3 regions of the Kosakonia pseudosacchari genome follow, and region 3 is predicted to be linked to each of the others. Evidence: predicted binding sites of a transcription regulator. Region 3 holds the regulator's gene; each other region holds the start of a gene.
The links. Region 3 encodes Fur, which represses iron uptake genes when iron is present. Its sites were predicted from a motif close to ATAATAATGAGAACNACTATCAA; they were not measured.

Region 1: a site for Fur is predicted at 3,657-3,679, ahead of ftnA (non-heme ferritin). Genes of this name have one in related genera too.
Region 2: a site for Fur is predicted at 2,089-2,111, ahead of sodA (superoxide dismutase [Mn]). Genes of this name have one in related genera too.

The regions. Positions count from the first base shown of each region.
Region 1 is NZ_CP063425.1:2,937,661-2,944,429, reverse strand. Features, by position in the region: gene pgsA (CDP-diacylglycerol--glycerol-3-phosphate 3-phosphatidyltransferase) at 1-8, shown strand, start outside; tRNA gene IP581_RS13875 (tRNA-Gly) at 158-233, shown strand; tRNA gene IP581_RS13870 (tRNA-Cys) at 288-361, shown strand; tRNA gene IP581_RS13865 (tRNA-Leu) at 375-461, shown strand; gene tyrP (tyrosine transporter TyrP) at 877-2,088, opposite strand; gene IP581_RS13855 (hypothetical protein) at 2,327-2,668, shown strand; gene IP581_RS13850 (YecH family metal-binding protein) at 2,735-2,974, shown strand; gene ftnA (non-heme ferritin) at 3,014-3,511, opposite strand; gene yecR (YecR family lipoprotein) at 3,719-4,051, opposite strand; gene IP581_RS13835 (RpiB/LacA/LacB family sugar-phosphate isomerase) at 4,289-4,927, shown strand; gene IP581_RS13830 (MFS transporter) at 4,980-6,404, opposite strand; gene azuC (stress response protein AzuC) at 6,618-6,701, shown strand.
Region 2 is NZ_CP063425.1:75,417-82,185, forward strand. Features, by position in the region: gene rhaS (HTH-type transcriptional activator RhaS) at 66-902, shown strand; gene rhaR (HTH-type transcriptional activator RhaR) at 976-1,824, shown strand; gene sodA (superoxide dismutase [Mn]) at 2,185-2,805, shown strand; gene kdgT (2-keto-3-deoxygluconate transporter) at 3,062-4,045, shown strand; gene IP581_RS00375 (dihydrodipicolinate synthase family protein) at 4,082-4,975, opposite strand; gene yiiM (6-hydroxyaminopurine reductase) at 5,137-5,811, shown strand; gene cpxA (envelope stress sensor histidine kinase CpxA) at 5,846-6,769, opposite strand, start outside.
Region 3 is NZ_CP063425.1:1,421,858-1,428,626, reverse strand. Features, by position in the region: gene pgm (phosphoglucomutase (alpha-D-glucose-1,6-bisphosphate-dependent)) at 1-663, opposite strand, end outside; gene seqA (replication initiation negative regulator SeqA) at 688-1,242, opposite strand; gene ybfF (esterase) at 1,425-2,198, shown strand; gene ybfE (LexA regulated protein) at 2,329-2,610, shown strand; gene fldA (flavodoxin FldA) at 2,774-3,304, shown strand; gene fur (ferric iron uptake transcriptional regulator) at 3,598-4,044, shown strand; gene IP581_RS06585 (beta-N-acetylhexosaminidase) at 4,164-6,769, opposite strand, start outside.

The sequences.
Region 1 (6,769 bases), 1.5 Mb from region 3:
AACCGTGATCGTTTCGTCGCAATTTTCAGCAAACGATCCGGGTTTTGAAAAATATCGTTGACTCAGTGCGTCAGGTAAGTAGAATGCAACGCATCGGAAGGCGGCGTAGCTCGCCAGATGATTGTAAAATCAAGACATTACAACAAATCTTGATTATGCGGGAATAGCTCAGTTGGTAGAGCACGACCTTGCCAAGGTCGGGGTCGCGAGTTCGAGTCTCGTTTCCCGCTCCAGTTTAATGCATCGGCTATATTAGCGGGTGCGGGTTGAAAAACCTGTAGTATTCAGGCGCGTTAGCAAAGCGGTTATGTAGCGGATTGCAAATCCGTCTAGTCCGGTTCGACTCCGGAACGCGCCTCCAATTTCCTTCCCGAGCCCGGATGGTGGAATCGGTAGACACAAGGGATTTAAAATCCCTCGGCGTTCGCGCTGTGCGGGTTCAAGTCCCGCTCCGGGTACCATGGGAAAACAAGAATAAAATCAATGATAAGCAGTGTCGTGAAACCGCCCTCCAAGGCGGTTTTTTTATGCCTGTTTTTCGCCCTCGCCGTATTTCACCATTCGGTTTCGTCCTGTACGCCCTGTAAAAGAGGCATTAGTACACTCCAGTCATCGAAAAGACTGAAACCTTGCGCTTGTATCTCACCGTTGGCGATACGTTTTCATGCCCTGAAATTTCCCACTTTCATTTCGCGTTACTTTCGAAGCGGTAACCTGGTTCGTGAATTTGCTGGTGCGAGGAAGCTGCACCGTATTTGTACGACAGCAATTTTCTGCAAAAACGGCGTGGAGAACGAACCAGTGGCAGACCCATCAACGAGGGGGAAGAGCGGTGCGAGCACGTACATTGAACAGACTCACACCTGATGGCGGTGATTAACCGACTTCCGGCAATAGCCCGGCGACGATAGAGAACTGAATAACAATAATCGCGATACCGCAGGCAAAAATCAGACACAGCACCGGTTTGCCGCCGGGTACACGATAACCGCTTTGCGGATGATGCTTACGGCTTTGCCATGCCAGCATTGAAGGCAACAACAGCGCCAGCACGGAAAGCGCAACGCCGGCATAGCCCAACGCCATTACGAAGCCACGCGGATAAAATAGCGCGAACGCCAGCGGTGGCAGAAACGTGATAGCGCCTGTCTGTAAGCGCCCGACGACATTGTTGCGCCGCTGGAACAAATCGGCCAGGTAATCAAACAGACCGAGCGATACGCCGAGGAAAGAGGTTGCAAGCGCCAGGTCGGCAAACAGATGTACCGCTAACTCAACATGTGGCGACGCCACCACTTCACGTAATGCCTGCAACAGACCGTTAAGCCCGGCCTGGCTGGCCAGCAGCCCGATAAAAGTCGGGGAATCAATACTGCCAAGCGTCGCCAGTTGCCAGAAAATATAGGCCACCAGCGGGATGGCGCTGCCGGTAATAAACACGCCGCGCAGTTTACGAATATTTCCACCCATATAACTGACGATGCTTGGAACGCTGCCGTGAAAACCAAACGAGGTAAAAATGACCGGAATGGCAGACAGCGCCAGACCTTTTTCCAGCGGCATGGTCAGCAAATTAGCCTTATGGATATGTGGCATCAGCAGCGCCAGCATCACGACCAGGAACAAGAGCTTGGCGCTGAACAGAAAACGGTTAAACAGATCGACCAGGGAAGTCCCTGCACATACAACGCCACCGGCAACAAGGGTGAATAGCAACACACCCGTCGTGGGCGAAAGCGAAATGTTAAGCCACGCGCTGATGCTTGCGGCCAGCAATTCACCTGCGCCGCTGATATATGCTGCCGTCAGCGCATACATCAAAAACATCATGCTAAAGCCTGTCACCCACTGACCATACTTCCCCAGATAACGCCGGGCGAGCGATCCAAGCCCGGTATCTGCCGGAACATGCTGATAAACCTCCAGCAGCAGAAGGGCGGTGTAACACATCACTGCCCATAAAGTGAAAAGCAAAACAAAAGTGGTTGCAAAACCTACGCCTGCCGCAGCCAGCGGCATTGCCAGCATTCCTGCACCGATGGTTGTTCCGGCGACGATAAAAACACTACCAAGTGTTCGATTCTTCACGCTTTCCTCTGTAATAAAACGCACTGCCAGCTCAAGATGCGGCGCAGAGTAAGACAATTCAGTGATTTCGTCAAACAACCGTTACATGCACTGTATTTATTTCTTTACGATGTTTTTTTAGGGCGCCTGCACAGAGAAATTGTCGGTTTTGCCTACTTCATCAGGAGGATGTTTTTAGGCCACAATCCCATGTAACTTAAAAAATATTATAAAGTTTCAAAAATATTGAGGGTTGGCAATGCCGGGTACTAATCCCTTTACAGCACGATGGTCACGCAGCGGCAACCTTCTTTGTCACGGTCACTGGGAAATTAGCTGGCAAGGGGCAGAGATAACATTGCCAGAGTCTCGCCAGGAAAAAGATATGGGGACGTGGGCAATCTATTCGATCATTGACCCGGATGATGAAACCTTCGCTCAGGGCTTGCCGGAAGATGAGTGGATTATTCACAACGTCGACTGGCTGACCGATCTGTTTTACGCAAACGGCATCCCGCTGGAAACGGTAAATTATCGCTACTTCTACCATGCCGTGAATAAGCAGGACTGGCGTTGTACCAGCTGTGCCGGATGCATGTAAACCTGTTTTAGCGCAACGTCCGCTGCAAATGTTGAGTTTATGATGCATCTTTTTCGGGGAGGAACTATGACATCCATTCACGGCCATGAAGTGTTGAATATGATGATTGAAACAGGCGAGCGTTATTCAAACGAGAGTCTGACGGCGGCAATTATTCATCGGTTTGGCGAAGCAGCGCGTTTTCATACCTGCTCAGCGGAAGGAATGACGGCGGCTGAGCTGGTCGCGTTTCTGGCGTCTCGCGGAAAGTTTATTCCGGCGGAAGAGGGGTTTTCTACTCACGAAAGTAAAATCTGCAGGCATTAATAAAAAGGCGGTAAAGAATCTTCTTTACCGCCCGTAATATTAGTTTTGTGTGTCCAGTGTCGCCAGTTCTTTATCGATGAAATAGAGACCTTCACCGCTTTTACCGGCCAGTGTTAATTTATCAATCACTGATTTAAACAGTTTTTCTTCTTCATGCTGTTCCGCCACATACCATTGCAGGAAATTAAACGTTGGATAATCCTGCGTGGTCATCGCCACATGCGCCAGTTCGTTAATTTTCTGGGTAATCAGTTGCTCATGTTCGTACGTTGCACGGAACAGAACATCGAGCGAAGCATAATCCGCCACCGGCGATTCAATGGTATTGATACGTGGCAGGCTGCCGGTGTCAGTCAGGTAATCAAACAGACGCTGCATATGCGTCATCTCTTCCTGCGCGTGGCGGCGCAGAAACGCGGCAGCACCTTCAAAACTATGGTAGCTGCACCAGGCGCTCATCTGCTGATAAAGCAGAGAAGAAAACAGTTCCAGATTCATTTGTTCATTTAATTTTTCGATCATCTCTGCTTTTAACATGGCGCGGCTCCATCAATATAATTATCAGGCGAAAGGAGCGCTCACTATAATTTGTTATTTAATTATTTGCAAAAGGTAAAATAAAAAATAAATGTATTAAGAAGAGAATGAGAATAACACGCATTGCCGGAGATTAATTAAATAAATGAGAATTGTTTTTATTTTTAATAAAAAGATAAGCCAGTAAAATTATACTGGCTTAAGAATTTACCAGGTCGGTTTGGTTTGCGTAAAAGCCACGCCACGGCACTGGTACTGAATAGTTACTTTGGTATTCATACAGACCGAGCCGCTAATCAGGCTACAGGTTTGCACCGGCTGACCGTAAGGCACTGCGGTAGCGTAACCCATCTGCTGACACTGTTTATTAGCTGTTCCCTGCGCGGTGTAGGTGTCGTATTTTGCAGTTTGCATCATCGACTGGTTATAGCTCAGGCGTACCAGACCGCTGATGGTATCCACACTACTGACTTCCGCTTGTTTCGTCATCGTGCATCCCGCGAGCAGGAGCAGCGAGGCGGCTACAACTATTCTCTTCATGAAATCACTCTGTTTCATTTTGGCATGATCTCATCTTATCGCGTTGATTTGCAGGCAATCGACAGAATAACCCGCCGAACAGCCTCTACTAATCGCGACGGCACTGCGCGAAGAGTAAAAACTGTGAGCCCGCTTCTGATTTTTAAAACCATTTTTCATTAAATTTGAAAGTATGTTTGTCAGGTAGTAAGGTTTACCCAACCTTTGCTATCCGAAGCATGTCACAGGAGATCTGAAATGAAAATTGCACTGATGATGGAAAACAGCCAGGCGGCGAAAAACGCCATCATCCTCAAAGAGCTGAAGACGGTTGCCGATGAGAAAGATTTCCCGGTATTTAACGTCGGGATGAGCGATGAGAACGACCACCATCTGACCTATATCCACCTTGGTATTATGGCCAGTATTTTGCTGAATGCCAAAGCTGTGGATTTCGTGGTAACCGGCTGTGGCACTGGCCAGGGCGCGCTGATGTCACTGAATATCCACCCGGGTGTGGTGTGCGGTTACTGTATCGATCCGGCGGATGCTTTCCTGTTCGCGCAGATCAACAACGGTAACGCACTGGCGCTCCCGTTCGCGAAAGGTTTTGGCTGGGGTGCAGAACTGAACGTGCGCTTTATCTTTGAAAAAGCCTTTACTGGTCGCAAAGGGGAAGGGTATCCGCCGGAGCGCAAAGAACCGCAGGTGCGCAATGCCGGGATTCTGAACCAGGTCAAAGCGGCAGTGGTAAAAGAGAACTATCTCGATACGCTGCGTGCTATCGACCGTGAGCTGGTGAAAACCGCCGTTTCTGGTGAACGTTTCCAGAAGTGCTTCTTTGAAAACTGCCAGAATAAAGAGATTGAAGCCTTCGTTCGCGAAGTCCTTGCCTGATAATAAAAAGCCGCAACGTCTGTTGCGGCTTTTTTCTTTTTCCGTTCCTGCATCAGGCTTTCTGTTTACGTGATACGGCGCTACCCGCATCCTTTGTTAGCCGCAGCGTATCAATCATGCCCACCAGGCAAATCAGGGCAATAAAAACGAACGCCAGTCGAAAGTTGATCCCCTCAATGGCGGTGAGATGTAACCACCTGCTGACATGCTCACCAATGCGAATACCAATTGCGCCCAGCGTAATACCTAAGCCCACCGCTAATTGTGTTGCCGTGCTGAATAACGTGTTGGCATAACTCATTTGCGGCGACGGTACATCGGCAAACGCCAGCGTGCTGATGCCGGTGAACTGCACCGAACGGAATACGCCGCCGAGATAAAGGATCACAAATGTCAGCCACACCGGTGTGTGTGACGTCAATAATGCGCAGGCCAACAGCGCCAGCACATTGAGCGCGCCATTGATTAACAGTAGCTTTTTGAAACCCAGCCAGCGGATAAGCGGTGTGGTTGCCGGCTTGATGGAAAGATTCCCGGCAAACACCGCCAGCACTAACAACCCTGCATGGAACGGATCCATGCCGAATCCGACCTGAAACAGCAGCGGCAACAGAAACGGAACTGCACTGATGGAGGAGCGAAACAGTGAACCGCCGTACATGGTTACGCGAAATGTCGGCACTTTCATGGCGTCGAGGCGGATCATTGGCCATGTTGCGCGCTGGAAATGGCGCAGGGTAAAAGCAAGTGTTATCGCGCCGAGCGTCAGCAAACCTAACGTTAGTGCGCCTTGCGGATGTTCAGAACCCAGTGCCTCCATGGCGTACACCAGGCTTATCATCGCCACAGACGTGGCAATAAAACCCGGCAAGTCGAATGGACGGCGTTCCTCCTCACGGATATTGGGGATAATGCGTAATGCCAGCGCAATCGCCAGCAGGCCCAGCGGCACATTAATAAAGAAGATCCAGCGCCAGTCGGCATAGTGGGTAATAAAACCGCCGAGCGGCGGACCGATAATGGGGGCGACCAGCGCGGGCCAGGTCAGCGTGGCAATAGCGGTAATGAGCTGATGTTTCGGTGTGGTGCGCAACACCGCAAGGCGGCCGACCGGCACCATTAACGCACCGCCGATGCCCTGTAAAATGCGCATCGAGACAAACATATCAACGCTGGTTGAAAGCCCGCAAAGCACCGAGGCGAGGGTAAAAATAGCCAGCGCCAGCGAGAAGACATTGCGCGCGCCAAAGCGATCGGCAATCCAGCCGCTGGCGGGGATCAGCACGGCCAGCGTTATCAAATAGGCACTAATACCAATATTGAGCGCGACGGCTTCCACGCCAAAGGTTTTCGCCATATCCGGCAACGCCGTGGCGATTACCGTGCCGTCGATAAACTCCATAAAGAAAGCGCCGGCTACCAGTAGCGCAGCGGGAGAAAGACCTCCAGTCTTTCGCGAAAGGGTGCTTTCACGCATTGTGGGGCTGCCATTTGCAAAAATAATTGAGGATGCTAAAAAATATTTTAGCGCGCTAACTGCAGGATTTATAATTGGATTTTTAACAAAGCTACCGCATTTTTGATTTTTGAAACGTGATTTCCATCACATTGAACTTGCTTTTTGTGATTGAGGTCATATTATATGCGCATTGAGACGTAACACCTGCATAACAAATCGCCGGAGTAACAGATGAAACTGCGTAAAATCCTGAAGCATATGTTTGAAACCTATTGCAAGACTTTCAAAGACGTACCGCCAGGCGCGATGTTCTGATAATAAAAAACCTGCCGCGAGCAGGTTTTTTTATGCCCGCAACACAGTGGCAGATGGGACAAAACTAC
Region 2 (6,769 bases), 1.3 Mb from region 3:
ATTTAAGGTGAGGTCGAAAACCCTTAATTACTATTTTGAGAACATTTCTCAAGACCGGGGCAATCATGACCGTACTGCATAGCGTGGATTTTTTTCCGACAGGTAAATCACCCGTTGCCATTGAACCGCGATTGCCCCAGGCCGCGTTTCCGGAACATCACCATGATTTTCATGAAATCGTTATTGTCGAACACGGAACGGGGATCCATGTTTTTAATGGCCAGCCTTATACCATCAGCGGCGGCACGGTCTGTTTTGTGCGCGATCATGACCGCCATTTGTATGAACATACCGATAATCTCTGTTTGACCAATGTGCTGTACCGCTCGCCGGATGCGTTCCAGTTCCTTGCCGGGTTGAACCAGTTGCTGCCGCAGGAGCAGGATGGGCATTACCCGTCGCACTGGCGGGTAAGCCAGCACACGCTGGGGCAGGTGCGCGGCATCATTAGCCAGATGGAAGAGATGGGCAGTGAAGTGGCAACCCATGACATTGCCAACCGCGAGATCCTGTTTATGCAGTTGCTGGTGTTATTGCGTAAAAGCAGCCAGCAGGAAGATGCGGGTAACAGCGATGCGCGGCTGAACCAGCTGATGCTGTGGCTGGAGGATCACTTCGCCGAGGATATTTGCTGGGAGTCGCTGGCGGAACAGTTCACCTTGTCATTGCGCACGCTGCATCGCCAGCTTAAACAGTCCACCGGTATGACGCCGCAGCGCTATTTAAACCGCCTGCGGTTGATTAAGGCACGCCATATGCTGCGCCACAGCGACGAGAGCGTGACGGATATCGCGTTTCGCTGCGGGTTCGGCGACAGTAACCACTTTTCGACGCTGTTTCGCCGCGAATTTGACTGGTCACCGCGTGATATTCGCCAGGGGCGCGACACGCTGCTCCAGTAACGAGAAGGTTATCACCGATTTTTTTTCGGGCTTCCGCTAATAATGTCAGGTTGTTCACGGCAGAGGTGGCGTTGTGGCTGGTGAGTTAATTCTTCGTAAAGCAGACTTTTTCCCGCGCGCCGGACAGGCGGTTGTGGTGGCCGATCGCTACCCGCAAAATGTCTTTGCTGAACATACGCATGAGTTCTGCGAACTGGTGATGGTGTGGCGCGGCAATGGGTTGCATGTGCTTAATGACCGGCCTTACCGCATTACGCGCGGCGATCTGTTTTATATTCGCGCCGAAGATTGTCACTCTTACGCCTCGGTTAATGACCTGGTGTTACAGAACATTATCTACTGTCCGGACCGGCTGACGCTGAATCTCGACTGGGCCGCGCATATTCCGGGGCTTAACGGCGCGCCGTCCAACCCGCACTGGCGGATTGGTAGCAGCGGAATGGCGCAGGCGCGGCAGGTGATTACGCAACTTGAACATGAGAGCGCGAAGGACGATCCGCTGGCGAATCTGATGGCGGAAACCCTGTTTGCCCAACTGGTGATGACCCTAAAACGCCACCGTTTCGCTACCGATAACCTCGCCGCGACCCACAGTGAAGCACTGTTGGATAAACTGATCACCGCCCTTTCCGGCAGCCTGAATCGCAGCTTTGTGCTGGAGCGTTTTTGTGAACAGGAACAGTGCAGCGAGCGGGCGCTGCGCCAGCAGTTTCGCACTCAAACCGGGATGACTATCAACCACTATTTGCGCCAGTTACGCATTTGCCATGCGCAATTTTTGTTGCAGCACTCCGAGCAGATGATCAGCGAAATCGCCATGCAGTGCGGGTTTGAAGACAGCAACTACTTTTCGGTGGTGTTTAGCCGGGAAGTGGGGATGACGCCGGGTCAGTGGCGCCATCGCAGCCGGGTTGCTGCCTGATTCGCTTGCCCTGTCTGGTTCGACGCACTACGCAGCCCTGTCTTGCGGGTTGCCATCAATGGTTTTCCACCCTTAAAAACCTCATCCAGCCGCACACAGATTGCTGCGCTGCCTGGTCGATGGACGTAAAAATCGCACAAAGGATCACACTTCAAATATTTGCCGCGTTGCGTTGCAGACCGGCAACCATGGCGTGATGCGGACGGACGGCTTCACGATTTCAATAACATAACCAAAAGTTATAACCTTATTAAAACTACGGCATTGATAAACATTTTCAATATCATTTAATTAACTATAATGAACCAACTGCTTACGCGGCGTTAACACAATAGCCGCTTACCCTTAATGGAGATGAATATGAGCTATACACTGCCCGCTCTGCCGTATGCATACGATGCCCTCGAACCGCATTTCGACAAGCAGACGATGGAAATCCATCACACTAAACATCACCAGACCTACGTGAACAACGCGAATGCCGCGCTGGAAAGCCTGCCGGAGTTCGCCAGCCTGCCGGTTGAAGAGCTGATCACCAAACTGGACCAGCTGCCTGCGGACAAAAAAACCGTACTGCGTAACAACGCAGGCGGTCACGCGAACCACAGCCTGTTCTGGAAAGGCCTGAAGACAGGCACCACCCTGCAGGGCGACCTGAAAGCTGCTATCGAGCGTGATTTCGGTTCCGTGGACAACTTCAAAGCTGAATTCGAAAAAGCAGCGGCAACTCGCTTTGGTTCCGGCTGGGCATGGCTGGTACTGAAAGGTGACAAACTGGCTGTGGTTTCTACCGCTAACCAGGACTCCCCGCTGATGGGTGAAGCGATCTCTGGCGTGTCCGGCTTCCCGATCCTGGGTCTGGATGTGTGGGAACACGCTTACTACCTGAAATTCCAGAACCGCCGCCCGGACTACATCAAAGCGTTCTGGGACGTAGTGAACTGGGACGAAGCGGCTGCGCGTTTCGCTGCGAAAAAATAAGCCGCTTTCGTCACGTACGATAGCGTGAGTCGAAGCCCCGCCAGGCGTTGCCAGCGGGGCTTTTTTATTCCTTTTTGCCCGCCAGAAACCAAAAGGAACGCTGATCCTAAAATAATGAAATAATGTTTTGTTATGGTTGTTTGATCACTTTTCTCGCATCAATCCGGGTCTACGCTCTCTTCATCCGCGCGGCTGTTGTTCCGTTCAACCGGAGTGCCAGCGCCATAAAAATCGAACGGTTTTTACAGGTGAAGATATGCAAATCAAGCGTGCAATAGAGAAAATCCCTGGCGGGATGATGCTGGTTCCATTGTTCATCGGTGCCTTGTGCCACACTTTTGCGCCTGGTGCCGGGAAATACTTCGGTTCGTTCACTAACGGCATGATTACCGGGACGGTGCCGATCCTTGCAGTGTGGTTTTTTTGTATGGGAGCTTCAATCAAACTGAGCGCGACCGGTACGGTGCTGCGTAAATCCGGCACGCTGGTGGTGACGAAAATCGCGGTGGCGTGGATAGTGGCGGCGGTTGCGTCGCGGTTGCTTCCGGAACACGGCGTGGAAGCTGGGTTTTTCGCCGGGCTATCGACGCTGGCACTGGTGGCCTCGATGGATATGACCAACGGCGGGTTGTACGCCTCCATCATGCAGCAGTACGGCACTAAGGAGGAGGCCGGGGCATTTGTGCTGATGTCGCTGGAATCCGGCCCATTGATGACGATGATCATCCTCGGTACTGCTGGTATTGCTTCTTTTGAACCGCATGTGTTTGTCGGCGCGGTGCTGCCCTTCCTCGTGGGGTTCGCGCTGGGTAATCTCGACCCGGAACTGCGCGAGTTCTTCAGCAAGGCGGTGCAGACGTTGATTCCGTTCTTCGCTTTCGCGCTTGGCAACACCATCGATTTAAGCGTGATTGCGCAAACCGGGCTGCTGGGGATTTTGCTCGGCGTCGCGGTGATTGTCATCACCGGGATCCCGCTGATTATTGCCGATAAACTGATTGGCGGCGGCGACGGAACCGCGGGGCTGGCGGCCTCCAGTTCGGCGGGTGCTGCGGTGGCTACGCCGGTGCTGATTGCTGAAATGGTGCCGGACTTCAAAGCGATGGCCCCGGCAGCCACCGCGCTGGTGGCGACATCGGTGATTGTTACTTCGATCCTGGTGCCGATTTTGACTTCTGTCTGGTCACGAAAAGTGAAAGGGGCGGAAGCGGAAGTTTTACTACGAAACACCGTCAAATAACGCAATGAGGCCGACCTTTACCGGTCGGCTTTTGCATTACCGGATAGCAAAAACGGTGTCGATAAGGTTGCACTGATCTTCATTGAGGGCGCTGCCGAAGTTACGGGCGACAGGCGTGCAGTAGCCAAATTTGCGCGATACCACGGTTTTGATGGTAGTAACAAAATCGTCGCCAATGCTGTAGATGACCATCAATTTGCCGATCTCTTGCTGCACCTGATGCAGCGTTGCCACATCACCTTGCCGCCACGTTTCCCGCGCTTTAACAAACAGTTCCGGCATCACGTTGTTTAAGCCTGAAATCACCCCTGCGCCGCCCGCCAGCAGGTTGGGAATGAAATATTCGTCGTAACCGCACAGCACGGCGAAATCATCGCGCACGTTCTTGGTTGCCAGAATCATATTGCGGGTGTGCGACTGGCAATCCACGGTGTCTTTAATGCCAGCAAAATCGGGGAATTCGGCGGCCAGCGTCGCCACCAACTCGGGGGTTAAATCGCAGCCGGTTCGCGCCGGGAAGTTATAGGCAAACCATTTGCCGCTGATCGCTTTGCCCAGCGCGCGGAAGTAGCTTAAAAGCTGGTTGCTGGTTTGCCCATAGTAATAAGGCGGCAGCACCATCACGGCTTCATAGCCTGTGCGGTAGGCTTCATCCGCCATCCACAGGATGTCGTTAAAACAGGTGGAAGAGACGTTAGCCACCATCGAAATGGGTGACATAGCGCGCGCTTCACGAATCAACATTATTCGTTCATCGAGTGTGAAAGAGGCGAACTCGCCGATACTGCCCATCAGCAATACCACGTCGATTTTCGCCGCCGTCAGGCGGGTAATATGCTGCTTTAATCCATTGAGATCGATGTTGCCTTCACTGTCCATCGGCGTGATGGAAGGACACCAGACGCCGGAAAAGGGGATTGTTTGCGTCACGTCACTGCCTCCTCGATTAATGAAATCATGTTTCAAAAGCGTAAGGTAAGTGATAGCACGGCACAGCGGTGCGCATGTGCATGAATGTCTCATTTTTGCAGGTTTGGTCTGCGAACAATTGTGGTGTAATACCGTGATGAACGAAGCCTGTTGGAGGGAATATGCAACATCCGGTTGACGTGTTTGTAGGAAAAATAAGGGATTATCAGGGCAGCCGACCGAGCGCCATCGCAAAATTGCAGGTTGATGGTGAACTCACGCTAACCGAAACCGGCATCGTCGGGGACGAGCAGGCGGAAAAGAGTTACCACGGTGGGACGGATCGCGCGTTGTGCCATTACCCGCGAGAACACTATGCGCACTGGGCGCAGATGTTTCCGCAGCAGGCGGCATTATTTTGTGCGCCCGCGTTTGGCGAAAACCTTTCCACCAGCGGCCTGACAGAGAAAAATGTCTTTATCGGCGATATCTTTCGCTGGGGCGACGCGCTGATTCAGGTAACGCAGCCGCGCTCGCCCTGTTTCAAACTCAATTTCCACTTTGGCATCAGCGATATGTCTTCGCAGATGCAGTCCAGCGGTCGCACTGGCTGGCTTTATCGGGTGATTGCGGGCGGCAATGTGTCGGCGGAAGCACCGCTGGAGCTGGTTTCACGTGTAAGTGATGTTAGCGTTTATGACGCAGCGGCGATTGCCTGGTTTCAGCCATTTGACGATGAGCAGTATCATCGCCTGCTGTCCGCTGCGGGATTGTCGGCGAGCTGGACACGTACGATGCAAAAGCGGCGTTTGAGCGGCAAGATTGAAGACAATTCACGCAGGTTGTTGGGAAAATAAAACGCCTCCTCCGGTGAGCGGAGAGGGCGGGTTATCAAGCGCGTTTATATAACGGCAGCCATATCGTCAGGCGTAAACCACCGAGCGGGCTGTCGTCTGCTTTTACCCAGCCGCGATGCTGCTGGATAGCGGTTTCGACAATCGCCAGACCAAGCCCCGTACCGCCGGACTCGCGATCGCGTGCTTCGTCGGTGCGGTAGAACGGGCGGAAAATCTGTTCCCTGTCTTCCGGGCTGACGCCGGGACCGTCATCGTCCACATTAATGGTGATGCCGTCTTTATCCACCGCGAAACTGACTTCGATTTTGCTGTGCGAGTAGCGCAGCGCATTGCGCACGATGTTTTCGACCGCACTTTCCAGTGCGCTGGGGTTACCGTACAGCGGCCACGGGCCTGGCGGGAAATTGACCGTCAGGGATTTGCCCATCTGTTCCGCTTCAAACGCCGCGTTATCCAGCACCTCATTCCACATCTGATTGGCTTTCACCGTTTCGCTGACCAGCGCGTTTTTCTGCTGATTGCGCGACATCACCAGCAGATCGTTGATCATGCTGTCCAGCCGCTGCGCCTCAGTTTCAATGCGCTCCAGCTCTTTGCTTTCACCGCTGCGGCGACGCAGCAGGGCGGTGCCGAGCTGTAAGCGCGTGAGCGGTGTACGCAGTTCGTGAGAGATGTCAGAAAGCAGGCGCTGCTGTGCGGTCATCATGCGTTCGAGCGCCGTGACCATCTGGTTGAAACTGGCGCCGGCGGCCAGAAATTCCTGCGGCCCGGATTCCAGTTCCGGATGTTGCCGCAAGTTGCCTTGCGCCACTTCATCCGCCGCATTTTTCAGCTTCCTGGCCGGTTTCGCCAGGCTCCACGCCAGCCACAACAGCAGCGGCGAGCTGATAAGCATGGTGACAATCAGCAGCAATAACGGGCGGTCAAACAACAGGTTGATAAAGTCAGATTGTGAACT
Region 3 (6,769 bases):
CATATCGACAATATCCGCCAGCCCTTCGATAAACGGCTGTACCAGATCTTTTTCTGTCACGTGACCGGACGCCAGCGCGGCATCGAGCGTAATGCGTTTCACGCCTTTCAGGCCGTCGGCCAGCAGTGCGTTAGCGCGATCTTCCACCACTTTGGTGACGTTGGTGTCTGCCGGGCCGCCATTCGGCGGGTTGTATTTGATCCCACCATCTTCCGGTGGGTTATGCGACGGCGTAATAACGATACCGTCCGCCTGCGCGCCGCCGTTTTTGTTGTGAACCAGGATAGCGTTTGAGATGGCAGGCGTTGGTGTGAAGCCGTTATTTTCCTGCACGATGACGTCCACGCCGTTGGCTGCCAGCACTTCCAGCACCGAGATAAACGCCGGTTCTGACAGCGCGTGGGTATCTTTACCCACATAACACGGACCGGTAATACCGTTTTTTGCACGCTCTTCGGCGATAGCCTGAGCGATGGCGAGGATATGTTGCTCGTTGAAGCTGTGGCGACCTGCGCTGCCACGGTGGCCGGATGTGCCGAACTTCACCGCATGTTCTGAATTTCCGACTTCCGGTTTCAGCACGTAATACTGCGCAGTAAGCTGAGCGACGTTGATCAAATCGCCCTGTTGTGCAGGTTGCCCCGCACGCGGATGGTTAGCCATTGCCTGGTCCTTTCAATGCAAGGATTAAATTGTGCCGCAAACTTTTTCAATCAATTCCGCAGGGAACTGCATTGATTGCATGATGTGCTCGATCATGCTGCATTTACGACCCGTATTGGTGTTAGTGATGACCCAGTAAGGGGTGTTCGGCACCTGTTTCGGCTTGGTTTGATTGCCGTTTTGCAAAAGCGTTTGCTCGTTCGCGGCAAAGTATACGCGGGTGCGCCCATGCAGAGACTCGGTGGATTCCGTAAACCCTTTTTCATCCAGTAAGTAGAGTGTAGACAGCACCAGCAGGAAACGATTCACCGCCTTTTTCTGCTCGGCGTATTCATCAGACAGCAGCAGTTCGCGCACGGCACGGACTTTGTCTTTGGCGGTGTTTGTCGGTTTAACCTCAACGGTGCTGACATTACGCGGCTCTTTTACCGGCGCGAGGGAAGCGGCAGGCTGTGATGATTGAGGTACGGCGGAAAATTTTAACATGCGCCGTAAAATGTCGGATGCGCTCTCGCCAATGTGCTTCGTGTGGCTGGCAATATAACTGTAGAGCTCATCATCAACTTCGATCGTTTTCATCTTAATCCAGTGCGATATCTTATCTGAATACAAGTGTTGGGATTATAAAGTGAAATCTCAACAGCGGATAGCGTCAAACCAGGATGGCGGCAAAACTAAGAGTAATTCTTAACCTTGCGGCCGGGCGGCAGAATGTTCAACATAATAACCTAACCCGAATCAGTGAAAAAAAGAACTTTGCCATGAAATTGAATACGCGCGCGCAAACTGCGCAACATCCGCACAACAATTCTCCGATCGTCCTTGTTCACGGTCTTTTCGGTAGCCTTGATAACCTTGGCGTGCTCGCCCGTGAACTGGTTCAGGATCATGACGTGTTGCAAGTGGATATGCGTAACCACGGTCTTTCAGAACGCGCTTCAGAAATGAACTACCCGGCCATGGCGCAGGATCTGCTGGATACGCTGAACGCTCATCAACTCGACAAAGCGACCTTTATTGGCCACTCCATGGGCGGTAAAGCCGTGATGGCGTTAACAGCGCTTGCGCCGGAGCGTATTGATCAACTGGTGGCGATTGATATTGCGCCTGTGGATTACCAGGTGCGCCGCCATGACGAAATTTTTGCCGCCATCAATGCGGTGAACGATGCCGGGGCATCCACTCGCCAGCAAGCCGCCGCTCTGATGCGCGAACATATAAATGAAGAAGGTGTCATTCAGTTCCTGCTGAAATCCTTTGTCGACGGCGCATGGCGTTTCAATGTGCCGGTGTTATGGGAGCAGTATCCGCATATTGTCGGCTGGGAAACGGTTCCTGCATGGCATAAACCGGCCCTGTTTGTTCGCGGCGGAAACTCCCCTTATGTCACTGAAGCGTACCGTGACGCGCTGCTGGCGCAGTTCCCGCAGGCGCGGGCGCATGTCATTGCCGGTGCCGGCCATTGGGTACATGCCGAGAAACCCGACGCGGTTTTGCGTGCTATTCGTCGCTATCTCGCTGAAAAGACAAATTGATTAAAAAGGCGGCGACTGGTCGTTTCAACGCGCCCGGTCGTTGGCGTGTCCGTTGTGCTGATGTATGATGGCGCGCTATTCAGCCCGGGCGCGCCGCCCGATTGCTTGTTTTTCCCGTAGTATTTAGATCATGGCTAAAGAACAAACGGACCGTACGACACTAGACCTGTTCGCGAATGAGCGTCGCCCGGGACGGCCGAAGACAAACCCGCTCTCGCGCGATGAACAGTTGCGCATCAACAAACGCAATCAGCTAAAACGCGATAAAGTTCGTGGGCTTAAGCGTGTCGAATTAAAACTCAACGTGGAAGCCGTCGATGCGTTAAACGAGCTGGCAGAAGCGCGAGATATGAGCCGCAGCGAGCTTATCGAAGAGATGCTGCTGGCGCAGCTGAAGGCATTGCGCGGCTAGCGAATCCTCCGAAACATCGTCGAAATAACACTTTCATGTGTCATACAGTGCAGTCCGACGCGATAGCAGTTTCCGCGTGCTTCCCTGTTCTGCTATGATTGCCCTTATCTGTGGGCGTAGCGCCACCACCATACTCATTAAGTTTCAAGAGGTTATTTTACTCATGGCAATTACAGGTATTTTCTTCGGCAGCGACACCGGCAACACCGAAAACATCGCGAAAATGATTCAGAGTCAGCTTGGTAAAGATGTTGCCGACGTACATGACATTGCCAAGAGCAGCAAAGAAGATATCGAAGGGTATGACATTCTGTTGCTCGGCATTCCTACCTGGTACTATGGTGAAGCGCAGTGCGACTGGGATGACTTTTTCCCGACGCTGGAAGAGATCGACTTTAACGGTAAATTAGTTGCGCTGTTCGGCTGTGGCGACCAGGAAGATTACGCGGAGTATTTCTGCGATGCGCTGGGCACCATTCGCGATATCATCGAACCGCGCGGCGCGACCATCGTTGGTCACTGGCCAACCGCGGGCTACCATTTTGAAGCCTCTAAAGGTCTGGCGGACGATGACCACTTCGTTGGCCTGGCGATTGACGAAGACCGTCAACCCGAGCTGACTTCCGAACGCGTTCAAAAATGGGTAAAACAGGTTCGCGAAGAGTTGCACCTGGACGATATCCTTAATGCCTGAGTTTTTTTACGGCGTAATCTGTGGGTTACGCCGTATTAATAGATAAAAGCAATGGAAATAATTGCTACAAATTTTTAACTTTTTTCTCCATCGCTGTACAATAAGCCCTGCTAAACTGGGTGCCGCCGTAAAGGACTTTGCTGGCGACACCACGTTTTATAAGCTTACTTTACTTGAGGGCTTGCAGTTTTCATCCAGCCATGGCAGTTCTATAATGAGACGCATTACCCCAGGTGCATTCCTTATAACTTCCGCTAAGGAAGTGAATCGTATAGCAACAGGACAGATTCCGCATGACTGACAACAATACCGCATTAAAGAAGGCCGGCCTGAAAGTCACGCTTCCTCGGTTAAAAATCCTTGAAGTGCTTCAGGAACCGGATAACCATCATGTCAGTGCGGAAGATTTATACAAACGACTGATCGACATGGGCGAAGAGATCGGGCTGGCAACGGTTTACCGTGTACTGAACCAGTTTGATGACGCCGGGATTGTGACCCGTCATAACTTCGAAGGCGGCAAGTCCGTTTTTGAACTGACTCAACAACATCACCACGATCACCTGATCTGCCTCGATTGCGGCAAGGTGATTGAATTCAGTGATGACTCCATTGAAGCGCGTCAGCGTGAAATCGCCGCGAAACACGGTATTCGCCTGACTAACCACAGTCTTTACCTTTACGGCCACTGCGCCGAAGGTGACTGCCGCGAAGATGAACACGCGCACGACGCGAAATAATAGCGTTTAAAACCTAAAAGCCAGCCTGACGGTTGGCTTTTTTTTATCTGCAATAACGATAACGGCAAAAAAGAAAAACCCGGCAAGCTCGCGCCGCCGGGTTTAATCACCACATCACATTACGCTTTTACGCTGTCGACACGGCTAAAGCGTTTACCGTCCGGGCTGGCGGTGCGCACCTGCACTTCCCCGCTCACCTGCGGACGCGCTTTATCGTCGTAGCGCTGCCAGTTTTTGCCGCCGTCGGTTGAGAACTCAACCACCATGCCCGGGAAACTGGTATTGGCTTCCAGTTTTCCACCGACCACGCGAGCGCCCGGCACAGGCAAGCGATAGTGCACGCCCGCTTTGTCCAGTTTCGCCAGTTCACGATGGCCTAACAGATTAGCAAAGCGTTGCCAGTCCCTTTCCAGCGCTTTCACATCCACCAGATGTGTCTCACCGCCTTTGTATTCACGCCCGGCTTTGTAATCCTGCTCCCAGCCCGCGCGGTGCCATGCGCGTTCCGCCACCGAAATCATACGTGGATAGATCATGTACTCCATCTGATTATCGGTGCGCACCACCTCGCTCCACAGCTGCGCAGAAAGGCCATACGCACCCGGCCACGGTTTGTCGGACTTCGCGCTAAACGGGGTGCCATCGCGATCAAGCGAGGTTTCTGCGTTCTGCGGCATATTGTCCGGGGCGAAGCTGAATATCTTACGTTCATCGCTAAAACGCGTGCCCCAATAGTAACCGCTTTCGGCCGGGTTGACCTCATTCGGGAAGTCGAGATAAACGTAATCCGGGTTAGAGACCACCACGCGGAAACCTTTGTTCGCCCAGTCATTTACCGAGTCAAAACCGCCCCAGTAGAGCGTGTCCCAGAAGTTCACGTTGACATGATCGGTGGCGAACACCGACGCATCTTTGGCATCTTTCAAACCGTCCTGCCACGCCTGCATCGTGTCAATGCCGTGCGCTTTCACCAGCTTGCTGACCTCAACGCCAAAATAGCTGGAGAGATGTTCAACGTCGGCAACTTTGCCCTCTTTGATCATCGCCTGGCAGGCTTGCGATTTCGCCCACGGCTTATCCTGATTGCTCTGATCAATAATGCCTTTGCCCGCTTCCGGTTTTTTCTGATCCGTATAACCGGCGCCCAGATAGATATTTTTCGCTTCGTCGCCACCAAAATGCCAGGTATTCAGCGGCAGTCCGGCTTCTTTATGCATCTGCTGGATTTCGCCAATCACTTTGTCTACAAAGTTACGCGACGAATCGAGGCACGGATTGAGATAGCCGGTGCGGTTATAGAACTGCACACCGGTGGTGTTGGAGGTATCCGTCGGATCCAGTAAACGGTACTGGTTCGCCTCTTTCTCTTTGCCCTCTTTCATCAGGCGCTCATACCGCGCTTCCATAGAGATTACCGCGGCACGCGCATGAGCTGGCATATCGATTTCCGGGATCACTTCGATTTGTCGCGCTTTGGCGTATTTGAGGATTTCGATGTAATCGGCACGGCTGAAGTGACCGCTGCCGTTGTTATTGCTGTCCGGTCCGGAACCGAGCTGTGGCAACAGGCATGTTTTCTCACTCAAATCATGACAACGTTTACTGCCGATATCGGTCAGTTCTGGCAGACCGGGGATCTCAATGCGCCAGCCTTCATCATCCGTCAGATGGAAATGGAATTTGTTCAGTTTGTACGCCGACATCTGATCTAACAGGCGCAGTACCGCCGCTTTACTGTGGAAGTTGCGACCAACATCCAGCTGGATGCCGCGATAATCAAAACGCGGTGCATCTTTCGCTTCAAGCGCGGCAATCTTCATCTCGCCGGTGGCAGGAACGAGCGACAGCAGCGATTGCAGACCGTAGAACACGCCCGCCTGATCGTAGCCGGTCACCACGGTTTCTTTCGCGCCAATATGCAGACGGTACGCGCCAGACACCGCCTCATCGCCGCTAAAGGTGTTGCTGGCAATTTCAGTCCGTAGCGGATAACTGCCCTCTTTCACGCCCAGTAATGCAAAGCGTGATTTCACCGCATCTTGTGCATCGGCACTCAGCGCGGAGAGATCCAGCTTCACACCCTTACCCAAGTCGATATCCTGCCCGTGGATATTAACGTGCTGCGGCGTGGGCACAATCTGGCCGCGTAGCGATGCGAGATTTAGCGCTTTCACATCGCTATTTTTCTCAAAGCGCGCCTCGGCAGTCATCAGGATATTTTTGTCGTCCGGTGTGCGTTTCCACTGATTATCAAGCGGCGCAACAAAGCGGGATAAATCTTCCGTGTCCGTATTAGCAATCACTTTCGCCGTCGCGCCGTCGGCGGTGACGTACCAGCGCGGCAGCACATCCGTGATAAACAACTGCCAGTATTCATTGATAATCGGGATCTCTATCGCCTGCTTCGCCGGGAAACCGGTGAATTTGTCGGTCGGCTCCAGCTTATGCAAGTCGCCCATAATATGGGTCACTTTGAACTGATCGTTTGCCACCTCCAGCACCGGGCGAATGCTGTGAAAATAAATAGCCCAGCCTTTGTCGGTGACCGCGTCGCCATTATTGGTCAGGGTAATGACAGCTTTGTTGCAGGAGGCCCAATCCGCGCCGAGCTTCGCGCAGTCAACCCCGTGTTGCCCGGCGAAATTGTCTTTCACCGCATAGTTAAGATGAAACTGGCTGATAGCATCCACGGTACTCTGATTCGCCAGTGCCGCAGTGCTGCCCA